DNA from 4 places in the Phormidesmis sp. 146-20 genome. Region 4 is predicted to be linked to each of the others. Evidence: predicted binding sites of a transcription regulator. Region 4 holds the regulator's gene; each other region holds the start of a gene.

Region 1 (4,977 bases), on a different contig from region 4:
AATGGGAGTCGTTTTCTTTTCGGAGGGAGCGGGGTCAACGAGCTTTAGAATTTGCATACTGAGGGCTTTGTGTGCCAATCCAAAGTAGCTTTTGCCCTGAGAAAAAGTTTGATATGCCAGCTTTGTCAACGTTTCAGGCATGATAGGTTGGGAAACACTAATCAACTATGTGAATAAGTGTAACGAATAGGATGAGAGAGTTTCACCCCCGATCGACAGATTTTCCAGTACTTTTACTCTTCTCAAATCCAAGTCAATACAACCGATTTATTTTGCTAAAAAAAGCGACGATCGAACTTTAAGTCGATCGCCGCCCAAAACAGATTCACCCAATCACGCCTGAACAGTCACTTACTAACAGTCGTAGTAAAGCGCAAACTCATACGGATGAGGACGAATGCTCATGGGAATGACCTCGCGATCGAGCTTGTAGCTAATCCAGCTTTCGATAAAGTCCTCGGTAAACACGCCACCCGTCGTTAAGAACTCGTGGTCTTTCTCCAGATTTTTGAGAACTTCTGCGAGAGAACCCGGTGTCGAAGGAACCTTTGCTAACTCTTCGGGACTGAGTTCGTAAATATCCACATCCAACGGTTCACCCGGATCGATCTGATTCTTGATGCCGTCAATTCCTGCACAGAGCATCGCCGCAAACGCCAAATAAGGATTCGCCGTCGCATCGGGACAACGGAATTCTAAACGCTTGGCTTTGGGGTTGCCACCAGACAGCGGAATCCGCACCGAAGCAGAACGGTTACCTTGAGAGTAAGCCAGGTTAACCGGAGCCTCAAAGCCTGGAACCAACCGCTTGTAAGAATTGGTCGTGGGGTTGGTAAAGGCCAGCAGAGAAGGCGCGTGCTTGAGAATGCCGCCGATGTACCAGAGAGCATTTTGGCTCAGACTTGCATAGCCATCGCCAAAGAAAGTGGGCTGTCCGTCTTTCCAAATTGATTGGTGACAGTGCATTCCCGATCCGTTGTCTCCAAACACGGGCTTGGGCATAAATGTCGTGGTCTTGCCGTACTTTTTGGCCACGTTTTTGATGCAGTATTTGTAGGTCATCAGCCAGTCAGCCGCTTGCACTAGCTCACCGAACTTAAAGCCCAACTCGCACTGTCCGCCCGTCGCAACTTCGTGATGATGCTTCTCGATCGGCACCCCACACTTCAACATCGTCAACAGCATCTCAGTTCGCATGTCGTGAGAGGTGTCGGTCGGCGCGACAGGAAAGTAGCCTTCTTTGTTGCGAGGCTTATACGCTAAGTTGCCGCCCGGTTCTTGACGACCAGAGTTCCATACGCCTTCGACGCTATCGACGTGGTAGTAGCCTTCATGCTGATTTTGATCGTAGCGAACGTCATCAAAAATGAAGAATTCTGCTTCTGGGCCAAAAAAGGCCATATCGCCAATCCCTGTAGATTTGAGGTAGTCGAGGGCTTTTTGGGCGATCGATCTCGGATCGCGGCTGTAGGGCTGCCCGGTGCGAGGCTCCCGAATGCTGCAAATCATGCTCAGGGTCGGTTCTTCCATAAAAGGATCGATCCAGGCAGTGTTAGGGTCGGGCACCATCGCCATGTCTGACTCGTTAATCGATTTCCAACCCCGAATGCTCGATCCGTCAAACGGCACACCTTCGGTAAAGCTGCTTTCGTCAATTTGATCCTGGTACAGCGTCAAGTGCTGCCAAATACCCGGCGTGTCGATAAATTTTAGATCGATCAGTTGGATGTTCTCGTCTTTGATCTTTGCCAGGATTTCCTGCGGGGTTGCCATGAATGACTCCTTAATTCGTGTCTTGCGTTGCGAGAGCGTTGGGGTTGAAAACTTAGCTTTGCGAAACCTTCCGAATGTCTCAGATTAAAGAAGCACTCGCCTTAACCTGCAACCCTGTGGAGAGATTCATTCAGAATTTTCTTAAGTCCATTTTCTTTACGCTAGAAACTAGTCGTCTAACGGCTGGAATTTGCGGCTTTGGCAAGGATTCTAGCGCCAGGGTTTTAGTCACCTGCATCATGGTAGAAAGAGGCTTACAGGGGTTTTGTATCCTTTGCTACAAAAAACTGAGGATTCTATAGAATTAAACTCAGATTAAGGATTACAAATGCTACCGGAGAAAAGTCTCAGTAGGGTGGCTTCGTTCTAAGCGATGTTAAGCAATGTAAAAATTCTTAAATAGATGCTTCACGATCGTCCCCTCCATAAAATTAGGCTCAACCCCACGTGGTAGACTTTTCCTTAAATTCCATAGACGGTGAGCGATCGACGAATCGCTGTAGGTCGGCGCTCTCAAGTTTATTTTGTCAAGGTTTACAGGGATTATAGGGAGAAAAATTTCATGCGGGACGCAGTAACAAGCCTGATTAGAAACTACGATGTGACGGGTCGCTACCTCGATCGCAACGCCATTGATAGCCTGAAAACCTACTTTGACACGGGGATGGGGCGAGTGCAGGCCGCTGCTGTGATCAACTCAAATGCGGCGGCGATCGTTAAACAAGCTGGCTCAAGACTCTTTGAAGAACTCCCTGAACTGATCCGCCCCGGTGGAAACGCTTATACGACTCGTCGCTACGCCGCTTGTCTGCGAGACATGGATTATTACCTGCGCTATGCCACGTATGCTCTGGTCGCGGGTGATACCGATGTATTGGATGAGCGTGTTTTAGAAGGTCTGCGGGAAACGTACAACTCCCTCGGCGTGCCCTGCGGGCCAACGGTGCGCGGCATTCAGATTATGAAGGAGATCGTGAAGGAGCAGGTGTCTGCGGCGACGGGCGTTGAGAAGCCAGATTTTGTCGATCAGCCGTTTGATTATATGTCTCGTGAGTTGGGCGAGAAGGATCTCTAGGGAAGGGATGAGGGATGTAAGGAGGGCTGAAAACAACTGATTTGTTGGCATTGGCATCCCTGCATCTCAGATAAGTAATGGGGTTGAGCAACTGACTACTGGTTGAGTGTGGCATCGGGTTCTAAAATCCAAATAGCACAGGCACGATCGCTCTTGGTAATCATGGACTCGTTGCCTTTCTTGGCAAGACGATTTGCAAACTCGATCGCCTCATTTTCAGTGCGAAGTCTTCTCATAAAGCCGTAATATTTGTGGTCAACGACGATCGCCTCCAAAGGTTTTGCGACATCTGGTACGCGAATCTGACACACCTGATATTGCTGAGAAGAGTTCAAGATCCTCCAGAGGCCGTCTTCAGAGTGACGATTAGCAGACTCACAGGGCAAGGTTTTTGTCTGGGCATCTGGTTCATAAACCCAAAGAACATCTCCTTTTGCAGTCTGCGTAATCATGACCTCATTGCCCCGATAAACCAGTCGAGCCGCAACTTGCAGGGTTTTTGGGTGATCCTTGATTAGCTTAAAAAAACTGTAATATTTTTCCTCAACACAAATGGCTGCGAGCCGCTGACTGTCATCTGGTATTTGAATGTGACAGGAGCGATACTGGGTGCGTTTGAGAATCCGGCAGCGAGGATGATCGGTAATCTGCTTGGAGGCTGCGATCGCCGAGGGAGGAACCTGGAACACCATAGAGTACAACTTTCTAGCTAACTGTGAAGGTTTGTATCAAAATTTAAGAATATTGTCCTCACAACTGTTCCCCATTCAGAACCGTAAATCCCCCAACTTTGAAAGATGAGGCCCCAAAGATCAGGGATTAGGCCGCACTACAAAAAATGTGAAATGATACGTTCATCCTTCCTCGCGAATGCGGGGCAAAGCCCTCCTTACATCCCTCATCCCTCCCCATGAACACTGCTTGTCACATTATTGTTGAGGGTAATCCTGCGATCGTTTACGCCAGCAGAGGCGGCAGACCCGAAAAAGTTTTGCCCATTTTGGAGCGATTTTTGGATAAGTTTTGGCAAGAACGCGACACCTCTGGAGAATCGATCGATACGCCAGAATGCCTGGTGGCGCAAATTATCGTGCGGTTTGGCTACGAGATTTGTGAGGATGATTTCTCAAATCTTAAAGTCGGACTGAAATATGATCCAACGGCAGAGTATTTATACTTTGTGGGTGCCGATCGTACTGTTTGTGTTTGGGCAACAAGCGACGAGTATCGTAAGCATCCAGAGTTGGGCGTACAGGCGTGCGATCGTACAGTAGCTTCTTCACTCAGAGTCGGAGGTTAGCGCCTGATCAAGGGTTTTCGCTTCGTTATGGTGTCTTTCTGCCCCCCAACCCCCCAATTCTGGGGGACTTTAAGATAAATTTTCGGTTCAAGGTTTCAGAAAGATTAAGGAGAAGTATTTCATCGAATTCAGGCGAACTGCACCGCTTCAAATTTGCTGGTCGAAAGTGTCTCGGAAAACGATGTAGTCTGCTTCAACTTGGGCGGCGTAGGAGCGAACGTAATCTAATACAACGCTGTGCCAGTTGGGAGCATCTTGGGCAAAGGCGATTAGATCGTCAGCGATCGCTGATCCTTGTCGGCCTCCACTGCGTAACTGTCCCCAGGCGGTGACTTCTGCCATTGTTTGCATGACTCGCTGAAGGCGTTTGATTTTGCCATTCCAGGCGGTGAGATCGACGCGATCGGCGGTCGGTTGGAGTTCTCGCAGCACATAGGATTTGCCGTCTAGCGGTAAGGGGTTGAGCAAGGCGGGCGGTGATTCTTGAAAGCGATGCTGAATGCTGGTGATTCGGTCTGCTTCATTGCTCCAGTTGGGTTGGGGAATCTGGAGATGGGGATGGAGTGAGGACGATCGCGCCGCCTTCAAATCTAGCAAATAGTTGGCGTGAGGTGATCCGTTGCCTTCGACCAGAATGATGTAGCGATCGAGTCCCAGACTTCCCGTTCCTGCAATGCGATGGGCGACATCCAACACGTTGAAAAATTGGGGATTCTTCTGAGTCGTTGCCCAAGTGTGGATTAGATCGGTGACCTGCGATCGCGCTTCAGACGTGACCGGAGTGGTTTTCTCTGGAATTAATTTCAGCTTGCGCTGTTTGCCTTTAAGG
Region 2 (4,977 bases), on a different contig from region 4:
ATGAAGATGCCACACATTCAAAGTTACTGCAAGACTTTCAATTTTCTTACCTAAACCTACTCTCTGAACACGTTCGGCTGGTCAGCTAGCGAATTTTTCCCAGATTCCCACAACTGTAATGCCTCAATCCTCTCGCTCAATCTCATTAAAACTCGCTCTTCAACTATTGGGTGGAATAGAGCCTCTGCATTCACGACAGATTTGGTTAGGGCGACTACCCGAAGGACTCCCCATCGAGTTACCCCTATTAGAGCAGTCCCAAATTACTGCAAGTTTGTGTCAAGGCGCAGTGTTTACAATTTTAATGCAGTCGCCTCAGCCTCCCTGGGTCATCCAAGTCGAGTATTCTAACCGACTTCGCACCCTGGGCTGGCTTCAGAAGCGATCAGATGAAGACCGAGTAGATTTCAACCTATTTGTTCGTACGTCTGTTATGAGGCAAGGTTTAAGGCACGAGCCAACCTCCCTCCTCACGTTCTGTTATCGCCCACGGCCCCTTGCGGGTGACTCGGAGAGATTGCTTGCCCTCACCCTGCAAACTCGCCGGATGGCAGAGAATGTCACGTTCGTCAAAATCAAACTATTTGACGAGAATGCCTACCGCTCCCCCTGTCAGGCAGACTGGGAGACAAATCAACTGAATCAGCTACCGCTTCCTTATCTAATTCCACCCACCGATGCTGAGGTGCCACCCCAAGATGCTGATCTTCAAAGACGACGCGGGGGTGGGTCAAACGAAGACTGGTACAGCACTTCTAAAATTCAAACAGCGCTGAACAGCCTTGATTTGCTGGCTCATTACGAGAGTCAACTCACTCGACTAGGGTGGGTGCGACGAGCAGGGGAAACACAAGAACAACTGCTATGGAGTGTTTGGATGCTGCGCGATCGCCGCAACTATCTGTGGCAACTATTTCTTAGATTCGTCGTAGATAGAGACTGCCCCAATTGGTACACCGCTGACCTGGAAATGTTGAACTTAAGTACGGTTTTTGAAAGGTTCTTCCCTTCAGCGCCCACTCCTTCAGTTGCCTTAACGGAAGCAATTCCAGAAGCAATCCTGTGGCAATTCTTGTCTGACACCTTCCTGCCAGATGAGACCCAGCAGTTATGGATTGAGCAACTGCCCTCTACATTGCCCGTCTTATTGCGGTTTCCAGAGGACACACAAGTGTTGGGGAGCCTTGAGGATCGCAATGGGATTCGGGTCTTTTTGCAGGTGCCGCTTTCGTCCGAACAGATTTGTGAACAGTTAGCCGAGCAACTCATCAACTTGGGCTGGCAACAATGGTCGGCTTGGAATGATGATGCAGAAATTGGGTTTGAAACCTCTACACACTTGGAAACCCTTCGGGACATTTTTTTTCATCCAACTCAGGGAACTCAGTTCTCGATAACCGTTGACCCAGCTACGCTCAATTATTCCGATGTAAGCCTTTACTGGTCTCCATCACCTGAACAGATGAGTCCTTCACCAAGAGAAAGTATTCGATCACAAATTCAAAAGGAACTGAGTCAGAAGCCTATTCCATCACTAGCTCGTGCTGACCAGACTGAAGTCCGTCGGTCGAGGAGCAATAGAGATATTACTGTAACTACAGTGTGCATCACAACATCACTCTCCTCGGTAGCATTAGTCAATCATTACCATGTTGAGATGCAGCAAGCAGGCTGGCAGTCACAAGTTGTTAGTCAGAACGAAGACTGCCATGTAAGCCTTTGGTCTTTTACGGATGAACAAGGACAATGTTGGCAAGGGATTTTAAGTCTATTAGCAAGACCAGAAGGAACTCAGCATTACATTGGTTTTCTTGAGATTCAGCCACCAGAGGCTTGGACTATAGCTTGATAGCAAGAGATAAGCACATGCAACACTAGCTCAATGAGGTCTTATGCAATTCTTAAGCTTCAATATGCCTAACTTTTCCATGATTTTGGTAAAAAGTATTCTGCTTCTGTTTTCTCCGATTGGCTTGTTAGTATTTGCTGGCAGAGCGAGTGCCGAGAAGACCAGGGTTGGCCCAGGGACGTTTGAATTGAGATGTTTCAGTAATCAAGATGGCAGAACTGCGGTCGTTAATTGGGCAATTGATGGTGAGGGAGTTGCCAGAATTGGTCAGTATCGACTTGTCTTCTACAACATTCAGGGACTCCCTCCTAACAGATCAGACACCGGGAACCAAAATGCTAATGGGTCTACACAAGAGAGGAATCAATTTGAGGTGGGGTTCCCTGGCCCGGGGCTGTATGAGATATCTGTGGGAATTGAGTCAACTGATTCCTACATAGAATTTAATCCAGGCAGAGTATATTATGGCGACGAATGGAACGTGAAAACGTCGTGTTTGATAACTCAGCCTGATAGTTGCCCCGCGCTTGGATCTGCCAGCAGTGCTGATAGCAACGAAAATTGTCCACCACCAGAAGAACCACCCCCTCCACCACCCCTTCCTCCTTGTAGAAGCCAGAGTGACTCTAATTGCACCCCCGTATCGTCCCGTGGTTCTAGCCTTTTAGGAAAACAGGTTATTTTGCTGGGTGAGGTTACGGCTCATCGCACTGAAACGAGTCAGGCATTGTCTGCTCAACAGAAAGAAGTTTTGCCTCCTCAAATCGTGTCTCAATCAGTCGGGGAGTGGCAAGGTCGCTCTTGGCACAATTAGTCGATGACTCTAATGGTTGATACCTCTTTGATTATGACGGTCTATAACCGTGAACAATATCTGAGCTTATCGATCGAAAGCGTCTTGACTCAAACCGATCGCTCCTTCGAGTTTGTGATCTGGGATGATGGCTCTACAGATCAGTCGCTGGCGATCGCTCAGTTTTACGCCGCTCAAGATGATCGAATTAGACTGATTGCTGCACCTCACACTGGACGAGTCGATTCTTTAATCAAAGCGATTGCGCTGTCTACCGGAACCTATCTGGGTCTTGTCGATAGCGATGATTTACTTGCCAAAGAAGCTTTAGAACAAACAAAGGCGATTCTGGATAGCAACTCTGACGTTGGGTTAGTCTATAGCGATTATGTGACGATCAACGCACAAGGAAAGCCAGTTGAGTATGGTTCTCGGTGTCAGATTCCCTATTCGCGCGATCGTCTGTTGGTCAGCTTTATGGTGATGCATTTTCGATTAATGCGTCGAAGTTTGTACGATCAAGTTGGCGGATTTAATCCTGAATTTGAATTTAGTCAAGACTATGATTTGATCTTAAAGCTGTCAGAAGTGACTGACATTCATCATTTACCGCAACCTCTATATTTCTATCGCTATCATCAAGACTCGATTGATCTACATCGTCAAATTCAGAAAATTATTTGTAGCTACAAGGCTGCTCAAGAGGCTTTGGTCAGGAGAGGCTTGAGTGAGCAATTAGAGTTGACCGTAGAACTCTCTGCTCAGGTTGCATTGCTACAGAAATCTGGAAGTGCTACTGAGATGGACGAAGCGGAATTTGAAAAGTAGACAGCTTCCAAGACCCTGGCTGCGATCGACTTCATCAAGCTTTTTTCTCAACTCAATTCTAAGAAAATGATTAAATTCGCATCCTGAATGCAGAAATCGAATTGGGATCATGCACCTTGTGAATAAATAAAGGAACTTTAGTATTGCTCACTACAATTAGGGGCTAGTCACAATTTAGAACTCCGCCTAGTCTTAACAAAGAATGCGCTACAAAAACTCCTGTTATGACTAAAAAGAATTTGGTTGTCATTGGCAACGGCATGGTCGGGCACCGCTTTTTGGAGGAAATGATCGCCAAAGAAGCCTCCCAAAACTGGAACCTGATCACCTTTTGCGAAGAACCTCGTGTCGCTTACGATCGCGTCAACTTAAGTGGCTTTTTTGCCGGAAAAACAGCAGCCGATCTGTCGCTAGTCGAGCCGGGGTTGTATCAGGAAAATAACGTTCAAATCTACATTGGTGACAAAGCAGAACGCATCGATCGCATCCACAAGACAATCACGTCAGCGAATGGTGTGGTGATTCACTACGACAAAGTGGTGATGGCGACAGGTTCCTATCCATTTGTGCCGCCGATCGCCGGAAAAGACACCGCTGGCACCTTTGTTTATCGAACGATCGACGACTTAGAAGCCATGTCAGCCTACGCCAAACAGTGCAAAGTGGGTGTCGTGATTGGCGGCGGACTGCTGGGACTGGAATGCGCCAACGCGCTCAAAAATATGGGCTTAGAAACCCACGTCGTCGAGTTTGCCCCTCGCTTGATGCCTGTCCAAGTCGATGATGTTGGCGGAACTATTCTCAAAAACAGAATCGAAGCACTGGGTGTTGCCGTTCATACTCAAAAGTCCACGACTGAAATTGTGAGTGAAAATGGGCGCGTCACAAAAATGCGCTTTGCCGAGGGTGACGAACTGCCCACCGATATGATTGTGTTTTCTGCGGGGATTCGTCCTCGTGATGAACTGGCTAGAGAGTGCGGATTAGCCGTTGGCGATCGCGGCGGTATTGTCATTGACGATCACTGTCAGACTTCTGATCCTGACATTTTAGCGATCGGCGAATGTGCCCTTCACAATCATCGAATTTATGGATTAGTGGCTCCAGGATATGCGATGGCCAGTATCGCGGCTAATCAGCTTTGTAATCAAGGTAGCAACACCTTTACGGGTGCAGATATGTCTACTAAATTGAAACTGCTGGGTGTCGATGTCGCCAGCTTTGGAGATGGATTTGCCAAAATATCCGGTGCCAAAGAGTTTGCGATCGTCGATTCTGTCCAGGGCACTTACAAAAAACTGGTGCTGAATGAAAAGGGCGATCGCTTGCTAGGCGGCATTCTGGTTGGGGATGCGTCGGCCTACGGCACGCTGCTGCAACTGATGCAAAACCAAATCACACTGCCGCCTCATCCCGAAGATTTGTTGTTGCCGCCCCGCGAAGGAAAAGCCACCGTCTCAAAGGGCGTTGAAGGACTGCCCGACACGGCCCAAATTTGCTCGTGCAA
Region 3 (4,977 bases), on a different contig from region 4:
CTATTGCGCTTGTTAAATCGACTCAGCGAACCCTTTGAAGGCACGATTTATTTTGAAGGTCAAAAATTTCAAGCGATCCCCGTGATCCAATTGCGCCAGCAGATTGCTTTGGTGCAACAGGAAACCAAACTTTTAGGGATGACCGTTCGGGACGCTTTGCGCTATCCCCTCAAGCTTAGAGGCCTGTCAGAAACCGCCATCGATCGCCAACTCAGCGACTGGATCGATCGACTACACATTCCTCAAAAATGGCTCGACCTGACAGAATTGCAGCTTTCAATGGGAGAACGGCAGTGGGTAGCGATCGCTCGCTCCATGATCACCCAACCCAAAATTCTGCTGCTCGACGAACCGACTTCTAGCCTCGACGCGGGGCGCAGTAGCCACCTACTCAAAGTGCTATCTGAGCTATCGCAAACCGTTCTCATGACCAATCATCAATTAGATGTGGCGCAGTCTTTTAGCGATCGAGTCCTCCATCTCCACAAAGGCGCGCTAATTGGAAATGAAAAGAGCGATCGTGTAAATTGGCAAGAGTTGGAAGGAGCGATCGTGCAAGCCGAGGCCCAAGAAGCCGAAGAATGGGAGTAGTTTGTGGAATCAAGGAGTAGGATAAACCGATGAAAGTTTTTCAGGCTCATCTTGAAGAAGTGTCAAAGTTGTTTGACGACTATCGTGTTTTTTACAAGTCATCCTCAAATCTTGAAGCGGCTAGAAAATTTCTCCAAGAGCGTCTCCAGAAAGGTGACTCAACGATATTTGTTGTGAGTGATGACGATCGCATCATTGGGTTTACGCAGCTTTATCCCAGTTTTTCGTCAGTGTCGATGCAGCGCGTTTGGATATTGAACGACCTGTTTGTGGGGCAAGCCGATCGCAAGAAGGGTGCTGCAAAGTTGCTAATGAGCGCAGCAGAAAACTTTGCAAGAGAAACAGAAGCCATCCGTATCATTTTATCAACGCAAATTTCCAACACTACTGCTCAGTTTCTTTATGAATCGCTTGGATACAACAAAGATGCAGAGTTTTATCACTATTCGTTACGGCTGTAGGTCAGCACAACAACTCAAACAACTTCAAGGGCTAATATCAACTTGCATTCGTTAAAGAGCGAACCGTTAGAATCTCGTCAGGACGTAGAACTTCTACTGTAGAGATTGGGACGGCGATCACTTTAATAGATTCACCAACAGCATTAAACACTTCTAGCACACAACCCGCTTCGCCACCTTTGGGATGAGAAACGAAGTCAACCAGCGTTGCAATATCTCCAACTCTGAGCTTATGTTCTGGTAAGTCGCGGGTTAAAGCAACTTCTTGGTATAGCTCTAGAGTCATGTTCAGGTCTCCTTAAATTCGTCGATCGCCCAGTGCCATTCGAGCCGCTGCCGTTTTGCGATGACCATTGCCATTCTGAATAGTTGGCGCATTCAGGACTTCTAGATTCAATCGATAGCCCACATTGCGAACCGTTTGAATCAGATCAGGCTGACGGGGATCGATCTCAACTTTTTTGCGAAGCGAGAGAATATGGGTGTCAACTGTTCGGGGATTGTCGATCGCATCTGGCCAGGCCCGTTGCAATAGCTCTGGACGACTAAGCGGATTGCCCCCCGCCTGAGCCAGCACATAAAGCAAACTAAATTCTTGAGGAGTCAACTCGATCAACTCACCCTTAAAGCGGACTCGACGATGCACCAAGTCAATCTTTAAGTCGCCATAATCGAGATGAGCCGGAGGGGCCGCCACGCGACTTCGACGAGTCAACGCCTCCACCCTGGCGAGAAATTCCTGCATCCCAAACGGCTTTTTGAGATAGTCATCTGCACCCGCTCGCAACCCTTCTACAATGTCAGACTCCGTAGCCCGCGCCGAAAGCATTAGCACGATCGCCTGTTGTTGCCTGAGCCATCGACAAAACTCAATCCCATCACCATCTGGTAACTCTGAATCAAGAATCACAAGATTGGGTTGTCGGCTGATAAAGACCTCTCGCGCTTGATGCAGGTCTGCCGACTGATGTACTTGATGTCCCGCCTGCTGTAGGTGCCAACCGAGTAGCGATCGCAGATGCGGGTTCCCTTCGATAATTTGGATATTTACGGCTCCCACGGGGGCTTAATCCTCAGACTGCTTGCTCTTCAGAGTATCAAAGCACTTGTCATGGATTTGTAACGACTGCTACCCAGACTTTCATAGACTTTAATAATCGGCGATCGCTGCTAGAAATTTCAATCCCTATCCAATAGATCCTCACAAAGGCAGGGAGCAGAGACCCCCTTAATGTTAAGATTAAACAATCTTTAGTTAACCAACTTAGACCTGTATCAGGCCTTTTAGACTCTATTCATTGGTTTGAGAATTATTTACGCTCTAGCACTTAACTATGCTGCAAGACACGCAAACGATTCGTTACTACCAGAGACTATCTGACAGTTTGGTAGAGTTGTGGAACCGAGGCTATCGGTTTGACGACCTCCGACTGTTTTTAGATGGTTATCTCTCAGCGCTCAGGCACAGCAATACGCTTGAGCCAATTCAGATCAATCGTTTAGAAGAAGAAATTACTCGATTCATATACGATCGCTCTAATTTTGACAATACTCAGACTCAGCCAGACTATCGATAAATAAAAGGGGTGCGTCGATCGACACACCCTTTCTTTTTGAGTCACGCTTTTTGAGGCGCAGATTGCTTCGGGGTTTAGGAAGCCAGGGCCACCTCGACCATCTGTTGGAGTTCGCCTTTCTGATATAGCTCGATCAAGATGTCAGATCCGCCCACAAACTCTCCATTCACGTAAACCTGGGGAATGGTCGGCCAGCTTGAATATTCTTTGATGCCCTGGCGGATTTCGGGATCATCTAACACATCCACGGTTTCGTAAGGGACACCCAGCGTGTTGAGAATCTGGACGACATTATTTGAGAAACCGCACTGGGGCATGAGCTTGTTGCCCTTCATAAACACCATGATTTTGTTTTGCTTGACGAGCGTATCAATGCGATCGTGAGTAGCTTGAGTCATGTTCTCTCCTGAGAATGGGTGGATAGTCGGTAAATCAGAAGTTTAGAATTTTAGACCTTTTGCCCGGCGGCTGACCACTCTTCTGGGGTAAAGGTATTTAAGGCTAGGGCGTGAATGGCTTCGCTGGCCATCGCTTGATTGACAGCACCGTAGACTAATTGATGCTGCTGGACACGCCGTTTGCCCTCAAACAGAGACGAAACGACCGTAACCTGGTAATGGTCTCCACCGCCTGTCAGATCTTGCACCTGCACCTGAGCATCCGGCAAACCAGACTTGATCATTGCTTCAACCTGATCGGGGCTAATCATCCAGTCTCCTTTGGGTACTGCAACGCGATTCTTTTAGTCTAACTGTTTGGGGTGCTTCCTTTGGTGAATCAGACGTTAACGATCGCTCACCACCCGCTTGATAAAGTCTCGAATCACATTCAAATTTTCTGGCTGGTCAAACTCAGCTTCTACGTGGTTGTGTCCGGCATTGGGGATCAGCAGCAGTTGTTTCGCCTGGGGAGCGGCATCGTAAAGGGTTTGCGCCATTGAGACGGGAACGAGCGCATCAGCCGTGCCGTGAATGAAGAGCGTGGGCATTTTGAGCCATCGTACCTTGCCAAGCGAATCAAATCTTTGGGTGAGAATCTGAGCGATCGGAAGCAGCCGAAATTTCCAATCCTGGGCGGCCATTTGTTGCATTGAGGTGAAGGTGCTGGAGACGATCAATCCTGCGAGGTTTGGAGTTTGGCTGGCGAGCTGGATGGCGATCGCACCTCCGAGCGAATGACCGTACACGACAATTTTTTTAGGAGAAATTCGCCGTTCTCGGACAAGGTAATCCCAGGCGACTTGAGCATCTTGATAAACCGTTGTCTCCGAGGGAAAGCTGCCCTGACTGCGCCCATAGCCCCGATAGTCAATCAATAAAACCGACAAGCCCAATTCATAAAAGCGTTTAGCCTTGACTTCGACTGTGATATTGCCGCCGTTGCCGTGTAGATAGAGCAGCGTGGCGAGAGGGCGATCGTGTCCAATCCACCAGCCATGAATGCGCTCGACGTTGCCATTTCCCACGGTGACAGGTAGCCAGACTTCTTGATAAGGCAAATTGAGGGCGGCTAGATTTTTGTAATCGCGATCGGAAGGAGCAAAGATGAGACGACTCTGTGCAAAGAATAAAACGAGGCAAATGGTCAGATAAGCGATCGCCAAAAACTTGCCAAGATGCAACATTTTGTGGAGATTGAACAACGGTCTGTATTCCTCGCCTGAGAATTACTCAATTTAACAATAGGCGAGTTTGATGAAGTTTTTTCGCTTTGGTGTTTGGTGCCTCTGCGCCCACCCCCAAACTTTTGGATAAGATCTTTGGTTCATAGTTTCGTCACTGATGGGGAATTTGTGGAACAGTCCGACTCTGTAACTAACGCAAAAACTTTCGTGGAATTCACGCGATTTCACCCAACTCATTCAAGGGCATCAAAACTATGAACCTCATGAATCGTTTCATTCATCACAGGGTAAATCGTCGAAGCGCACTGCTACTGATGCGATCGGCGGCCACTGCTCTCCTCGTGGGCTGTTTACCTAGAAAAATCAGCGCTGCCTCATCCCAAACGACACCCGGCTGTGTTGTGCGCCCTCAGCAAACCGAAGGCCCATATTTTGTTGACGAAAAGCTGAATCGATCGGACATTCGCTCAGATTCTAAAACTGGTTTGGTCAGAGCGGGAGTTTCCCTTCGCTTAAACTTGCGCGTGACTCAGGTGAGCGATCAGCTTTGTACCCCAGTCAAAGGCGCGATCGTCGATATTTGGCACTGTGATGCTTCGGGCATTTATTCAGATGTGGCTGATCCTCGTTTCGATACAAAAGGACAAAACTTTTTGCGGGGCTATCAAACCACTGATGCAAGTGGAAACGTTCAATTTTTGACGATTTATCCAGGGTGGTATCC
Region 4 (4,977 bases):
TTGCGGGTATAGCTCAGTGGTAGAGCGTCACCTTGCCAAGGTGAATGTCGCGCGTTCGAATCGCGTTACCCGCTTTTTAACTAAAGTTTTTTAATCTCAGACTGACGAATTCTCAATGTAAGAGTTGAATGTCTTCGACTAAAGGGCAGCACCCTAAAAGTCTTTAGAGCTTTCGGTAAATTAAGCTCCTTGACGCTGGGTAATACCGCTCTTCAACACGGTCATCGTTCTGAAATCTTCAACTCACAACGTACTTTTTGACAAACTTATTACTGAATTGATCTTTGAATCGATCTATTGATTAATCTATTGACTTCCAGCCTGATTAAAATAGGTGACAGATCTTAAAAATCTTCGGATGAACGACGAATTTAAGCTCAAACCTTAAGCAATTGTTAGAGACTTAGCTCAATTCCTGCAAAAATTCAACTACCTGGCAGAATAGTGTAGTATCGAGCACAAAAACTGCTTGAAGAGTAAGTTTAAGTGTTCTAAAGTCATCAATCTCTTACAGATCAGCTGACAGCTAAGTAAAAACTGTTGCCAGGTCAATCAAGAGAGTTCAAGAGCACGAGTTCGACAAGGAACATGGTAGTGACCAAAGAGCGACCACTTGCAGCATTATTTCGCCAGATTGGGGGCGGTGCCTTTCCACCTGTCGTTGAGACGTTTGAGCGAGGCAAAACGATCTTCTTTCCAGGCGACCCCGCAGAGCGAGTTTATTTTTTAGTCAAAGGTGCCGTCAAGCTTTCGAGAGTCTATGAGGCGGGTGAGGAGATTACGGTTGCCTTACTGCGAGAAAACAGCGTGTTTGGGGTGCTGTCACTGATCACCGGGCAACGCGCCGATCGCTTTTATCATGCGGTTGCGTTCACATCGGTTGAGTTGCTGTCTGTTCAAATTGAGCAGGTTGAAAAAGCACTCAAAGACAACCCCGAACTCTGTCTGCTGATGCTGCGAGGGCTATCGTCTCGAATTCTACAAACCGAAATGATGATCGAAACGCTGGCGCATCGAGATATGGGGTCGCGTCTGGTGAGTTTCTTGCTGATTCTCTGTCGCGATTTTGGCCTGCCCAGTCAAGAAGGGATCACGATCGACCTCAAGCTGTCTCATCAAGCCATTGCAGAAGCGATCGGCTCAACGCGGGTGACCGTGACTCGTCTGCTGGGAGACTTGCGACAGGACAAAATGATCTCTATTCACAAAAAGAAGATCACTGTCCACAATCCAGTCACCTTGAGTCAGCAGTTTACCTGATCGCTAGCCAGTCGGCGAAGCCTGAAGGCGTACAAATTTCAGGCTTCACACCTCGCCTATTACCAATCGTCTTCTCTAAATAGAAACTGACCTTCTGAATTGAGGTAGGGTGACTTCCAGCGGGTCAATTCTTTATCAGGGCAGATGTCTAGTCCTTCTCCCACGCCGTAGGGGTGCATTCCGCAGACTAGCACGTTGCCGTTGTAGGCTTGCCCATGATAGTGACGACAGCCGACACAGATGGGGTGTTGGTTGAGCAGCGGTTCTACAGTTTGCATCATCGGTTGGGCAGCTTCTCCGACCATGCCTTCAAACCCAAAATAGGCTTCTAAGACGGGGTTGACTAGCTCATTAATGTATTGGTCAATCTCATCTGTAAAGGTATTTTGTGCCTGTGCCGAAAGCTCGTCAGAAAGCTCTACAAACACGTTGACCACTTCTGTCACTTCTCTCGACACTTCAACAAAGAAGCCTTCGATGTGATCCGCGATCGTTTCTAACAGTTCAGAAAAATCTTTTTGCCACTCTTCCATAGGGTTCTCACCGGGGTTGCGTTCCAAAAGGGATGGATGATTGAGCGTTGATTCCCTTGTGTGAGGCTGCGCTAGATGGCTAAAGATTCCTACCATCAAAGGGTTCTATCCAAGGGAATAGCTTCGCTATCATAGCGCAAACTTTTATGGTTCAATCTGGTCAAAAAGAAGGCGATCGCTTTCTGATTTTGCGATTCTCACTAGCCCAAACGCATTGAGAAGATTCAGTGATTTCAGAAGATTTGCAAAAGACTATAAATCAAAAAGTTTCTTCATATATTCACAACAATTATGCGACAGAAATGCTGCTATCGCTAGAGGCATTGAGTTAGCTCTCTTGATTAGACTGAGCCTGATTCTAATTTGGGAGACGCTCGTTGTGAACAATTCGATCGTGATGATTTTACTCTTGGGGCTGCTGCTGATGATGCTGATTGCTCCTTTTTCAGCGCTGTCTCTGGTGATGCTGGTAGTGTTGGTTTCAGCGATCGGCTGGACAGGTTGGCAGCTAATCCGGACGTTGGTCAAAGGAGACGCTTAACTCAAAACAAAAAGCAGGGATCAATGGGTTTTCTGTGGCTTTAAAGTATGAATAGGTCGAGAGTCTCGATCGCCTGATGCTTTTGTTAGATAACATCTGCAAAATTTTCTTGCAATTAGGGGACGGCTCAAGATTTAAAATGCTTTTTCTACCTACCCGCTATTTTGAGCTAAACCCATGAAGTCTTACCTGGCTGCTGCAATTCAAATGAATAGTCTGCCCGATTTACACAAGAATCTGGCGCAGGCAGAAGAACTAATCGATCTCGCGGTGCGTCGAGGAGCGGAACTGGTTGGGTTGCCAGAAAACTTTTCTTTTTTGGGAGACGAGCAGGCAAAACTAGCCCAGTCTGAGGAAATTGCTCAAGAGAGCGAAAAGTTTCTCAAAACAATGGCGCAGCGTTTTCAAGTCACGATTTTGGGCGGCGGTTACCCTGTCCCGGTTGGCAACGGTAAAGTCTACAACACCGCCTTGCTGGTCGCCCCCAATGGTCAGGAAATTGCTCGCTATGAAAAAGTACATCTTTTTGATGTCAATTTGCCCGACGGCAACACGTACCGCGAATCGTCGATGGTCGTTGCTGGCTTGAGAATGCCGCCCGTCTACCCGACCAAAGAACTAGGCAACCTGGGGCTGTCAGTCTGCTATGACGTGCGGTTTCCAGAAATATATCGTCAACTATCACAGATGGGAGCAGAGGTGTTGTTTGTCCCCGCAGCGTTTACGGCACACACGGGCAAAGATCATTGGCAGGTTTTGCTACAGGCGAGAGCGATCGAGAATACCTGTTATGTGATTGCCCCCGCTCAAACCGGACGACACAATACGCTGCGTCAATCCCACGGTCACGCCATGATTGTTGACCCCTGGGGCGTGATTTTGGCAGATGCAGGCGACACACCAGGAGTAGCGATCGCGGCGATCGAACCCGCCCGTCTCGAACAAGTCCGCCGCCAAATGCCCTCTCTCCAACACCGAGTCTTTGTCTAAAGCAGTAAGGACTTTTGGGCGTTGCTGAACAAAGGGATGAATCAAGTGAGTACGGGTATTGACCAATACTTTAGGTAATGGAGGAGCAATCGCAGCGAATGCTTTAGCATTTCGACCGACTTGGAGTAACACAAGGTCTTGCGATGCAATCGAGCTAAGTAGTGACGTAATCGGGTATTCTCGCCTTCGACTCTCGTCATATACGTCTTGCTCACAAGGTGGTCGCCTTCCTCAATAAAACCGGGATAAACCTTCCAGCCATCGGTGACATAGAAGTAGCAATGCCAGCAACAGACAATCTGCCACAAGGGTTTGAACGTCTCTGCGCTGTGATCTCCCACCACCCAAGCGAGAATGCCCGCCCGGAAATGGTTCACGGCTGTCCAGATCCAAATTTTGTTTTTTTTGACCCGACAAAGGTTTCTAGTTCGTCGAGTTCTCCCACCTCTGGAATCTCCGACTCCTGTGGGGCATCCGGCAGTTGCTGTCCGAGTTGCTTGACCCAATAAATCACCGTTGTGTGATGCACGCCAGTACAGCGCTCAATCGCGCGAAATCCCATGCCGTTGACGTAACGCATCAAGCAGTCCTGCTTGGTTTCCTCGCTGTAGCCTTTGGGTGGGTCATAGCCTTCAATAAATTGGCGACCGCAGGCGCGACAGATATGATTTTGCTTGCCTCGTCGTTTCCCGTTCTGGCGAACCTCAGTAGACCCACAGTATCGACACTGCATAGTACAATACCCTCATTCATCCCTCCATTATGCAACGCCGGACTTTTGAATGAGTTCTGAATGGGTTTTGACTTGTCTCACTCAGTCCTCAGTCCTCAGTCCTCAGTCCTCAGTCCTCAGTCCTCAGTCCTCACTCCTCACTCCACAATGTAAAGAAGCTTGTACCATTGGAAGGGACGATTTTGAGTGAACCATGATCGATCCCTTCGCCTGGATAACGGCTTCTATTTACGATTCTGTTTTTGTCATCCCTCCGATTTTGGCGACTGCCGCCGAGACTGAAAATCCTTCTCTCGTGCTGGCAGGCGTGCTGTTGAGTTTGGTCGCTGTCTATCTAGCCAGCAAACTTGGGGGAGAAATTTGCGCCCGCATTGATCTGCCTCCGGTGTTGGGAGAGTTGGTCGGAGGAGTCGCGATCGGGGTTTCTGCCCTCCATCTTTTAGTGTTTTCAACCGGAGGAAGCGACGCGAGTGGATCTCTGATCATGCAAATGCTTCAGATGTCGGCTCACGTCAGTCCTGCTGAGTTAAATGCTACCTTTGCTGCCCAGAGTGAAGTAATTTCGGTGTTGGCAGAGATTGGCGTTGTGATTTTGCTGTTTGAGATTGGGCTAGAGTCAGATCTCAAAGAATTGCTGAGAGTGGGCCCACAGGCGGCGATCGTGGCCTGCGTTGGGGTGGCGCTGCCGTTTGCGATGGGGACAGCGGGATTGATGACGATTTTTGCGGTTCCAGCAGTTCCAGCGATTTTTGCGGGGGCGGCTCTGACGGCGACCAGCATTGGCATTACAGCGAGAGTCTTGTCCGAGCTTCAGCGGCTCAGTTCTAAAGAAGGTCAAATCATTGTTGGGGCGGCTGTCTTAGACGATGTGCTAGGGATCATTGTGCTGGCGGTGGTTGCAGGATTAGCTAAAACAGGCG

The links. The regulator NtcA, encoded in region 4, controls nitrogen genes in cyanobacteria. The targets are predictions, from matches to a motif close to TTTGTANNNNNNNNTACAAA.
Region 1: glnA (type I glutamate--ammonia ligase) is a predicted target of NtcA. The motif match lies at 2,038-2,057, and genes of this name have one in related genera.
Region 2: nirB (nitrite reductase large subunit NirB) is a predicted target of NtcA. The motif match lies at 3,608-3,627, and genes of this name have one in related genera.
Region 3: ACKFKH_RS19470 (DUF6761 family protein) is a predicted target of NtcA. The motif match lies at 2,169-2,188, and genes of this name have one in related genera.

Annotation. Positions count from the first base shown of each region.
Region 1 is NZ_JBJPHT010000014.1:46,425-51,401, forward strand. Features, by position in the region: gene ACKFKH_RS13580 (class I SAM-dependent methyltransferase) at 1-141, opposite strand, end outside; gene glnA (type I glutamate--ammonia ligase) at 355-1,773, opposite strand; gene apcB (allophycocyanin subunit beta) at 2,336-2,848, shown strand; gene ACKFKH_RS13595 (hypothetical protein) at 2,944-3,540, opposite strand; gene ACKFKH_RS13600 (histidine kinase) at 3,759-4,148, shown strand; gene ACKFKH_RS13605 (DUF2252 domain-containing protein) at 4,296-4,977, opposite strand, start outside.
Region 2 is NZ_JBJPHT010000042.1:37,978-42,954, reverse strand. Features, by position in the region: gene ACKFKH_RS24990 (hypothetical protein) at 119-1,849, shown strand; gene ACKFKH_RS24985 (hypothetical protein) at 2,532-2,663, shown strand; gene ACKFKH_RS24980 (glycosyltransferase) at 2,676-3,470, shown strand; gene nirB (nitrite reductase large subunit NirB) at 3,695-4,977, shown strand, end outside.
Region 3 is NZ_JBJPHT010000026.1:18,181-23,157, reverse strand. Features, by position in the region: gene ACKFKH_RS19490 (ABC transporter ATP-binding protein) at 1-591, shown strand, start outside; gene ACKFKH_RS19485 (GNAT family N-acetyltransferase) at 621-1,052, shown strand; gene ACKFKH_RS19480 (DUF4926 domain-containing protein) at 1,090-1,338, opposite strand; gene ACKFKH_RS19475 (response regulator transcription factor) at 1,351-2,112, opposite strand; gene ACKFKH_RS19470 (DUF6761 family protein) at 2,387-2,629, shown strand; gene grxD (Grx4 family monothiol glutaredoxin) at 2,704-3,027, opposite strand; gene ACKFKH_RS19460 (BolA family protein) at 3,078-3,338, opposite strand; gene ACKFKH_RS19455 (alpha/beta hydrolase) at 3,414-4,253, opposite strand; gene ACKFKH_RS19450 (intradiol ring-cleavage dioxygenase) at 4,517-4,977, shown strand, end outside.
Region 4 is NZ_JBJPHT010000021.1:20,051-25,027, forward strand. Features, by position in the region: tRNA gene ACKFKH_RS17460 (tRNA-Gly) at 3-74, shown strand; gene ntcA (global nitrogen regulator NtcA) at 589-1,260, shown strand; gene ACKFKH_RS17470 (hypothetical protein) at 1,320-1,793, opposite strand; gene ACKFKH_RS17475 (hypothetical protein) at 2,173-2,334, shown strand; gene ACKFKH_RS17480 (carbon-nitrogen hydrolase family protein) at 2,512-3,324, shown strand; one part of gene ACKFKH_RS17485 (IS1 family transposase) at 3,366-3,733, opposite strand; one part of gene ACKFKH_RS17485 (IS1 family transposase) at 3,733-4,057, opposite strand; gene ACKFKH_RS17490 (cation:proton antiporter) at 4,251-4,977, shown strand, end outside.